DNA from 3 places in the Kribbella lupini genome. Region 2 is predicted to be linked to each of the others. Evidence: riboswitches for the same ligand, from Rfam matches in the RefSeq annotation. Region 2 holds a riboswitch; each other region holds the start of a gene.
What was found. Region 2 has a riboswitch for cobalamin ahead of ABD235_RS20870 (ABC transporter substrate-binding protein). Riboswitches for the same ligand answer to the same signal wherever they lie in the genome.

Region 1 (3,269 bases), 840 kb from region 2:
GCCGGTCTGCTCACGGTCGCCTTGTACGTCGTCGTGGGGCACCTGTACCCGGCGGAGCTGCGGCCACGGATCTTCGCCGCGTTCGCGACCGGCTGGGTCGTGCCGTCGCTGGTCGGTCCCGCGATCGCCGGGCTGATCGTCGAGCACGCGAACTGGCGGATCGTCTTCCTCGCCGTACCGGTGCTGGCCGTTCCGGCGGCGCTGATCATGCGACCAGGGCTCTCCAAGAGCGACCACGCGACGCGGTCGGGCAAGCTGTGGAGCGAGCAGGCCTGGTACGCCGTGGGTGCCGCCATCGGCGTCGGGCTGCTGCACTACGGCGGTCAGCAGCACGGAGCGATCCAGCTGGTCCTGCTCGGCGCCGGACTGGCCGCGGTGGTCGTGTTCGCGCCGAAACTGCTGCCGAAGGGAACGTTCACGATCCGCGCTGGGCTCCCGTCGGTGATCGCGCTGCGCGGTCTGGTCGCGGCCGCCGGGTTCGGTGCCGAGGTGTTCCTGCCGCTGATGCTGACGCGGGAGCGCGGCCTGTCGCCGGCGTTCGCGGGCCTGGTGCTGACCGTCAGCGCGCTCAGCTGGACCGCGGCGTCCTGGTACCGCGGTCGCCCGAGCCAGCCGTTCGAGCCCCACGTGTTCCTGCAAGCCGGCATGGTCTCGGTCCTGCTGGGCATCGCGACCGCGGCCGCCACCCTCGACGACCGGGTGCCGGTCGTGGTCGGCATCCTCGGCTGGGCGCTGACGGGACTCGGGATGGGAACCGTGTTCCCGACCGTGTCCGTCCTGGTCCTGGAGTACTCGAGCCTCGAGCAGCAGGGCGCGAACAGCTCGGCGCTGCAGCTCAGCGACTCGTTGCTGACCGCAACGGTGCTGGCGGTCGGCGGTTCGCTCTTCGCGGCCATCGAGCCGCACTCGCCGACCACCGCCTTCCTGACCGCCTTCGGCCTGCCCGCAGCCCTGGCCGTCGTCGGCGTCCTCGCGGCCCGGCGAACAGCAACCGGTCACCCGAGGTAGTCACCGGAGCAGGTGGGGAAGATCACCGGCGCGCCGCCTTCCGTTGACCGGTCACGAACCAGGCCGCTACCGTTCACGAGTCAACCTGCGGTGCCATGAGGGAAACCGGTGAGAGACCGGTACGGCCGCGCCACTGTGAGCGAGCAGCTGCTCGTGAGTCAGGACGCTCGGGCACTCGCAGCCTTTCGATGGGGACGCGCACTTCCCCAGGAGGTCCACAGATGCCTGCTCCTGCCCGCTCGGTCGCCGTACCGGCTGTTTCCCCGCGCCTGCTCGCGGTCGCCCTGCTCACCATCGGCGTGCTGCTGATGCTGGCCTACCTGGTCGCCTTCGACCAGGGCGCGATCTCGCAGTCCGGGATGTACCTGCACGAGCTGATGCACGACGGCCGGCACCTGCTCGGCGTGCCCTGCCACTGACGTCCTGCAGTTCTCCTCACTCCCGACCCGTTCGGGCTGAACCACTGACAGGACCGTCATGCGTACCTTCGGAAACCTCCTGGTGCGCGGACTGATCGTCGGCCTCTTCGCCGGCCTGCTGGCCGGAACCTTCGCGTACGTGATGGGCGAACCGCACATCGACGCCGCGATCGCGATCGAGGAGGCCGGCGGCGCCGCGCACACCCACGGCGACGAACCCGCCGCTGCCGGGGAAGAGGAACCCCTCGTCAGCCGCACCGGCCAGCGTTTCGGGCTCTTCCTCGCCACCAGCCTGTACGGCGTGGCGCTCGGCGGCATCTTCGCCGTCGGTTTCGCGCTGCTCCGCCGCCGGCTGCGCACCCCCAGCGACTCGTACGCCGCCCTCGGGCTGGCCGCCGCGGGATTCGTCGGGATCGTGCTGGTCCCGTTCCTCAAGTACCCGCCCAACCCGCCCGCTGTCGGCGACCCGGACACGATCACCAAGCGCACGGTCACGTACCTGCTGACGCTCGTGATCGGCCTGCTCGCGGTCTGGGCCGGCGTCGCGGCGTCCCGCTGGGCGCAGCGTTTCGGCGACGCGCCCTGGATCCGGCTCGCCGTCGGCGGCGGCGCCTTCGTGGCGACGATCGTGGCGGCGTACCTGATCCTCCCGGCGATCAACGAGGTGCCCGGCTCGTTCCCGGCGACGTTGCTGTGGCAGTTCCGGTTCGCCTCGCTCGGCACGCAGGCGGTGCTGTGGACGCTGCTGGGATTCGGTTACGCTGCGTTGGTGGACCGTAACTCCCAGGTCACGACGCCAGCGGAAGGGGCCACGGCGTGACGACGACGCTGACGCTGGTCGCGCATGCGCTGACGCCAGGTCTGCGCGGACTCGTTCTCGGTGGAGAGTCCGCACCCGACCAGGCCGGCCTGGAGGCAGCCCGCGACCTGCGGGTCGACGCCGGTACGACGTACTGCGGACCGGAGCCCGCCGCGATCCTGACGGCCGAGGCGATCGGCCTGCAGCCGGTCGTGGTCGGCGCACTGCGTGACCGCGAGTACGGCGACTGGACCGGGCGCGACCTGGAGGAGCTGCTGACCACCGAGACCGCGGCGGTCTCGGACTGGCTGGAGCGGCCCCACACGGCGCCGCCCGGCGGGGAGACGGCCAACGACCTGATCGCCCGCGTCGCCGACTGGCTGGGCGACCTGACCGAGGACCCGGGCCACGCCGAGCGGCGTACGGTCGTTGCCGTGGTCCACCCGGCCGTCGTCCGCGCGGCGGTGCTCTACGCGCTGGAAGCCCCGGCCGAGTCGCTCCGGCACGTCGACGTCAGACCCCTGGCAACGGTCGGTCTTTCCGCGCACGCCACGTCCTGGTCACTCAACCTGCACTGACAAACCGGTCTGCAGCGGTTTATCGTTCGCCCACAGCATCCCGACGCCCCTGAGGATGACGATGAGCTTCGACGACCTGCTGGAACGTGTCACCGACCTCCCGGCCGAGAAGGCCGCTCGGGAGGTCCGGGACTACTTCGCCGCGCTTCCGCAGGACGCCGCGAGGGCGCTCGCGGAGAGCAGGACGCGCGAGGTCGGCGGCCTCGACGGTGTGCCGGCGCCGCTGCGGTACCGCGCCAACCACCTGCGCCTGGTCGAGGCGCACGAGGGGCTTCGAGCGAGGCTCGACAGCGCCTCGAACGACGAGGTGACCCGCTACAACACGCTGTCCGAGATGCTGGCGCCGGTCGGGCAACGGCTGGACGTCGATGCCGACGGCAACCGCATCGTCGTACCGGTGCACCGGCAGTTCCTGCTCGCCGAGCCCGAGGGCCAGGGCCGGATGGTCGAGGTGCTCGGTGACCT
Region 2 (3,269 bases):
CGCGACCAGCAGCAGCGTCGGTGCCAGGACGAGTGAGTACGGGAGGATCCAGCGGTAGTCCGCGCCGACGATCGCCCGGGCGACATGCGGTACGGCGAGGCCGACGAAGCCGATCGGCCCGGCCATCGCTGTCGCCGTACCGGCCAGGAGCATGATCGCGACCCCGGCGAGCACTCGCACCCACCCGACGCGCGTGCCCAGCGTCGTCGCCAGTTCCTCACCCAAGGCCAACTGGTTGAGGGATCGCCCCAGCACGAGCGACAACACGATGCCTATAGCAACGAACGGCAGCGCCTGACCGACGATCGGCCCGGTCGCCAGGGTCAGCGACCCGACCACCCAGAAGCGGAACTCGTTCAGCGTCGACAGATCGAGCAACGTCGCCGCCGACGTGACGGAGCCGAGCATCGCCGACATCGCCGCGCCGGCCAACGCCAGCTTGACGGGCGTCGCGCCGCCGCGCCCGAGAGCGCCGACGAGGTAGACCACGACGGTCGCCACCAGCGCGCCGCCCATCGCGAACCACACGTACCCGGTCAGGCTCGTCACCCCGAAGACCCCGATCGCCGCGACCACCGCGACCGCGGCTCCGGCGTTGACGCCGAGAATCCCCGGATCGGCCAGTGCGTTGCGTGTCACGCCCTGCATCAACGCACCGGCCAGTCCGAGCGCCGCGCCCGCCATCAGGCCGGTCGCGGTCCGCGGCAGGCGCAGGTACCGGATGACTCGATCCGTGTCCGACCCGGTGAAGTCGGCCGCCGCGAGATAGACGTCCCGCGGCGCGAACCACTCCGTCCCGGCGAGCAACGACAGCAGCACGGCCGCCAGCAGTACGCCGAACGCGACCACGAGGCCGCCACCCTTCGTCAGCCCGTGCCGCAGGAGACCCCGCGAACCACCGGCTCCCCGCGGATCGTCAGCACCTGACCTGCCACCCGCCCGGCCCTCGGCTCCCGAGCGGCCGTCCACGACCTCGGCGGTCACTTGACCAGGTCGGGATGGATGATCTTCGCGATCAGCTCGGTCGAGTGCGCACCACGGACACCCGCCGAGTGATGCGCGAACAACCACGGCACAACCTGCTTGTTCCTGACGGCTTTCAGGTTCGCGAACGCCGGGTTCTTCAGCAGCTTGTCGACATCCGGCTGCCCTTGGGTCTCGGTCAGCGTCGCGTCGCAGCACGCACTGATCAGGACGTAGTCCGGATCAGCCTTGATGAACTCCTCGACGCTGATCTTCACGTTCCGCTTCGAGGTCAGCCCCGCGAACGCGTTCACCCCGCCGGCCTGCTTGATCAGTACGGTGCCGAAGTCCGGACCACCGGACACGGTCATCCCGCCGCCCTCGAGCCCGGGCCGCACGATGGCGACCGTCGGCCGGTCCGCACCCTTGACCTTCGCCTCGACCGCGGCGATCCGCGCCTTCTGGTCCGCGATCACCTGCTCGGCCTGGTCGCTTGCGCCGAACAACTTCCCGAGGTCGCGCAGATCGGCGTACACGTTGTCCATCGAGACCGTCGACGGGTCGATCGCCTCGTCGCCCTTGCCGTCCGCGGTTGGGCAGAGCGGACTGAAGATCCAGGTCTGCACGCCGAGGTCCGACAACGACTTGCGGCTGCCGAAGCTGCCGTCGCTGCCGGCCGCGCTGAAGATGTCGTTGAAGCCGGACAGCACGAAGTCCGGGTTCAGGCTGAGCAGCTCCTCGCGGCTCGGCATGTTCTTGTAGTACTTGCGGCCCTGCTGCGCACCGGCGTACTCGGGCAGCGGCTCGGAGTCGAGGAACGCGGTGCCGACCAGGCGGTCGGAGATGCCGAGCGCGTGCGCCAGCTCGATGGCCGGCTGGTACGCCGCGAACACCCGCTTCGGCGGGCCGTCGACGGTGACGTCGAGCCCGCAGTTCTTCACGGTCGTCGCGCTCGCGCTCGGGCCTTCGGCGGCGCCGGCGGTGCCGCAGGCGGCGACCAGGGACAGGAAAACGGCAGCAAGCACTGCCTGGGGTACGACGGCCATGGCGACCGTTCCTCCAACACCTCGTGGACGGGACGCGTCGTGGCCGGTCTCCTGGCTGACGGGACGACCGCATCCGCCGAGCTGACCTTCCCAGCCCTTCCGGGCCAGTGGTCTCACACCTGGTGAACGCTCCGCGGACAATCCCGATCACAGTGGCGAGGGCCGCGCCGGTACTCCACCGGCTTCCCGAACACCACGACCGCCACACGGTAACCCACGGTGCGACCGAGTCGCAGCACGCGGTCCACCAGCGGCGGCCTTCGCCCGACCGGTGTCAGCGCGTGTAGAGCGGCGAGATCGCCAGCGCGAACGTGACCATGTCGTCGGTTTTCACCGCGTTGCCGGGCACCGGAACGAGGTCGGCGATCTTGTCGGTCCCGACGCGGATCGTGCCGCGCCCGGTGGCGGTGTCGACGTACCCCTCGTCGCCGAGCGGGACCGACTGCGACGTGGGGGCCTTGCGGACCGCGGCCATCGCCGCTGCGGCGTCGGGAACCCGCCGGGCGGTCGTGTAGAGCACGGAGGTCGCGGTGATCCAGCCGCAGACGATGTCACCCGCGGCCGTCTGGCTGTCGCGGCGGGCCGTGGCCACGGTACCCATCACCTTGGCGGCCGCGTTCGTCCCGCGGTCGCACTCCGTCCGGGTGATCAGCGGCGCCGCTTCCGGGAGCCCGGCGGCCTGACGCGCCGCCTCCTGCGCCAGTACGACGTACTTGGTCGGCGTCGCAGCCGGACCCTCGACCTTGTAGAGCCGCGTCCCCAGCAGGAACACCGCGAACTTGCTCGTCCCGTAGCCGCCCTGCCCGACGGCGATCGCCCGCGCCGGCTCGCTCTTCGTCGCGGCGTACGCCTTCTGCGCGGCCGTCAGGTCGGCCTTGGTCACCGGCAGCACCGACACCCCGAGCCGAAGCGCGGGCCCGTCCGGATTCGTGCTCAGGCCCAGCTGGCAGATGTCGTAGCTGGGCAGGCCGATCTCGGCCGGCACGGGCTCCTTCTGGATCGTCACCGACGGCACCGCCAGCGTGGTCTGCACCAGCGACTGGTCCATCCGTACGCACAACGTGTCCGCGACCTGCGCCGTCGGCGGCAGGCTCGGCGTCTCCGACGGAGTGGCCGAAGGCGTCTCGGTCGGCGGCGTACTGACCGAGACCAACGGCGGCACGTTCGGTGCCGTCTCGTTGTTCCCGCCCCCACAGCCCGCCAGAGCCAGTACGGCGGAGACAGCCGTGACCGCGACGGCAGCTCGGTTCCGCATTCCGA
Region 3 (3,269 bases), on a different contig from region 2:
GAACGAACGACAGGTGTGTGTCACGCTGTGGGTTGCCGGACACACCCCACTGGCGGCCCTGTTTCGACAGATGGCCGTCGCCCAGCAGGATGCCGTACAGGCGGGCGTCCTCCTCGGTCAGCCCCGGGACCGGAACGACGTCCCGGGGGATCACCTGCCCTACGTAGTCACCCTTGCTGAGCATGCCGGCCTCGACCCACGTCGCCTGCACCTTCTTCTTGGCCAGCCAATCGATGGTGCGCTCATTGCTCTGCTCCATCGGAACGCCTTGGATCGCGTAGAAAGGATGGCCGGCGGTCACCACGAGCGGATCGATCGAGTGCTTGACGTCAAGCTCCACCATCGGATCGTTCTGGTCGTAGGTGAAAGTCTTGGTGACTTCGCGGTAGAAGCCGCTGGCGCCCAGTACCAGCTCTCCGACCGCGATTTCACTGATTGGCGTCGGTCCTGCTGCGGCGTACACCAGAGTCTGCGGAGCGAAGCATTGGTTCACTGCGACGGCGGTGTCGTTGGCGATCTTCAGGAAGGGGACGACGCCCTGGGACTCGCCGCTGGTGCCGCGGATCTTGGCGCCGATGCCGCGGACGGGGGTCCAGTCGTTGCCTAGGCCGCCGGAGTACTTGGCCAGGAGGGCGTTGTTGCGGATGCCGGTGAAGATGCCGGACAGGTCGTCCTGGACGGTGGTGAGGAAGCAGGACGACAGCTGCGGGCGGGTGGTGCCGGAGTTGAACAGCGTGGGCGTCGACGACATGAAGCGGAACGAGCTGAGCAGTTCGTAGAACTCCAGTGCGCGGGCCTCGCGGTCGTCCTCCTTGAGGGCCATGCCCATCGCGACGCGCAGGAAGAACGCCTGCGGCAGCTCGAAGCGGACCTTGTCGATGTGCAGCAGGTACCGGTCGTAGAGGGTCTGCAGGCCGAGGAACGCGAAGTCCAGGTCGCGCTCGGGCTTGATCGCCGCGGCCAGGCGGGCGAGGTCGAAGGTCGCCAGCTCGGGGTCGAGCAGGCCGGCCTCGATGCCGACGGAGACGTAGCGCGGGAAGTACTCGGCGTACGCCGTGCTCATGTCGGCCTGGGTCGCCTGCCGGGGTTGGCCGTGCACGCGACCGAGCGTCTCGCGGCGGATCTGGTCGAGCAGCAGGCGCGCGGCGGCCTGGCTGTACTGCGGCTCGGTCTCGACGTACGACCGGGCGGCCATCACCAGGGCGAGCTCGACCTCGTGCTGGGCGATGCCGTCGTAGCAGGAGCCGAGGGTCTCGTCGAGGATCTGCTCGGGGTCGACGGCGTCCAGGCCGGCGGCCGCCTCGGCGATGACGAGTCGGAGACGGTCGACGTCCAGTGGCGCTGTGCTGCCGTCGACGGCACGGACAGTGACGACCGGCCTCTCGGTGACACCGGCCGGGTCGGCCGGCGTACGGGCTTTGGTGCGCTCTTCGCGGTACAGGACGTAGGCGCGGGCGACCTGATGCTCTCCCGCGCGCATGAGGGCCAGCTCGACCTGGTCCTGGATGTCCTCGACCTGGACGCTGCGGCGTGAGTCGCCGCGGCTGGTCAGAGCCGTGACGACGCGGTCGGTCAGGTCGGACACCAGGTCGCGGACGCGGTGGCTGGTGCCGGCCTCGGCACCTTCGACGGCCAGGAAGGCCTTGCTCATCGCGACCGCGATCTTGGTCGGGTCGAACGTGGTGCTGGTGCCGTCGCGGCGGACGACGGTCAGCTGGGACGCCGACGCGTCGGGCAGGGGGCCCGGTGCGGTCGGCGACGAGGACGAAACGATGGTCACAAGCGCACTCTCCACGCGAGTTCCGGAGGACCAGGACCCGTGCGAGAGCGCGCGACGCAAGGCAGTACGGCGAGTACGACTGCCTTGACGTCCACCGACCCACCCACGAGGTCTCGGACCAACGCGTACCGGCGGTACGCGCACCGGTGGCAGGTACTCGGACTCGCGGACGACTTGTCCGCTCACCGTTGCGGGGCAGCTCCGGACTCGCACCGGATTCCCCTGTTGCCTCCACCCGGCCGCGCTTCGTCGCGTCGTCCGGGCAGAACCACCAGCACGCAGAACATTAGCGCCGGACCACGACATGTAGTGTCTCGACGCGCCGCGTGTCGCATATTTAGTGGTTTCAGGCGGCCAGCGCATGCAGATCCTGGAGCGTCATGATCTCCGAGCCATGGTGGATCAGCTCCCGGTTCAGCCGCAGGACGACGTGGCCGAACGGCTCCGCGGCGTCCAGCTCGGTGGCCTGGCTGAGGCCGACGGTCATCACCTGGTCCTCCTCCAGCCCGGCGATCGACTCCTGCCAGGCGTCGACCCAGTAGGTCAGCCAGGCGACCGCGTCCCGGGCGTTGCCGTGCAGCGTGATGTCGGTGCGGCCCTGGAGCTTCTCGCCGAAGGTCCACTCCCAGCGCTCGAAGAACGTCTCGGTCAGGTGGGCGATCAACCAGGCGATCGTCCGTGGCCCGCGATGGTCCGGTTCGTCCGGCCACTGCGCCACCCACTCACCCGACCCGAGCGAGCGGAACCGGCCGGCGTGCCGTCGCCGGACGACGGTCAGCGCCTCCGCGCTCGGTCGCCAGAAGTACTCGTCGTCGGTGAGTCTGGCCAGTCGCTGGGCGAGCACCATCCAGCTGAAACCGAGCTGGCCCCGCACCATCGCCATCGCCGACGGTCGCTCCAGGATGTCCCAGTCGAACGGTTCCGGCATCACAGATCCTCACGCTCCCCGATTCCCCGCGGTTTGTCCTTGCGTCGAACATGTGTTCGAATTGTGGTCGAGCGGACGCCGGAAAGTCAATCAGCACAGCGTGTCGGTGCTGGTGCTTCCGGTGGTCGAGTGCTATTGCGGGCGCGATCGGGGAGATGGTGCTGAGTGAGACCCAACCGTGATTACTCAGCGTGGCCGACGGGAGTAGAGTCACGCTGGGTGAGCAGAGCTGGGGGAACGCGCTCGGGACGTCCGGGCGCACAGCGGCTGCTCACGGGACTGCTTCCGAGGGGGAAACTCGTGTCGCCGGGTGAGCGGAAATGAGCCTGAGTGGGGATGCCTGGACCTGGGCCTGGAGAGACTGGGAGGACGAGGACCGGAGCAGGCGACAGAGGGAGAAGCCGGTGACGTTGGAGGCCGACGAGCTGGCGCGGGTGGCCGCGAACGAGGCGGACTGGGACGCGCGGGCTCCGCTGCACGCGGCGAGCGAGTTCTACGAGCGGCCGGCGGAGTTCTGGTTCGCCGACTACGAGTGGGACGACCTGGGGGAGCTGGGCGGAC

Region 1: another riboswitch for cobalamin. It lies ahead of ABD235_RS24895 (CbtB domain-containing protein); the one in region 2 lies ahead of ABD235_RS20870 (ABC transporter substrate-binding protein).
Region 3: another riboswitch for cobalamin. It lies ahead of ABD235_RS38775 (ribonucleoside-diphosphate reductase subunit alpha); the one in region 2 lies ahead of ABD235_RS20870 (ABC transporter substrate-binding protein).

Annotation. Positions count from the first base shown of each region.
Region 1 is NZ_BAAANC010000002.1:2,414,473-2,417,741, forward strand. It holds gene ABD235_RS24890 (MFS transporter) at 1-1,008, shown strand, start outside; cobalamin riboswitch at 1,062-1,198, shown strand; gene ABD235_RS24895 (CbtB domain-containing protein) at 1,230-1,427, shown strand; gene ABD235_RS24900 (CbtA family protein) at 1,486-2,247, shown strand; gene ABD235_RS24905 (histidine phosphatase family protein) at 2,244-2,804, shown strand; gene ABD235_RS24910 (alpha/beta hydrolase) at 2,866-3,269, shown strand, end outside.
Region 2 is NZ_BAAANC010000002.1:1,576,532-1,579,800, forward strand. It holds gene ABD235_RS20865 (FecCD family ABC transporter permease) at 1-984, opposite strand, end outside; gene ABD235_RS20870 (ABC transporter substrate-binding protein) at 981-2,009, opposite strand; cobalamin riboswitch at 2,034-2,222, opposite strand; gene ABD235_RS20875 (hypothetical protein) at 2,284-3,264, opposite strand.
Region 3 is NZ_BAAANC010000006.1:63,896-67,164, forward strand. It holds gene ABD235_RS38775 (ribonucleoside-diphosphate reductase subunit alpha) at 1-1,780, opposite strand, end outside; cobalamin riboswitch at 1,912-2,068, opposite strand; gene ABD235_RS38780 (DinB family protein) at 2,127-2,708, opposite strand; gene ABD235_RS38785 (class I SAM-dependent methyltransferase) at 3,113-3,269, shown strand, end outside.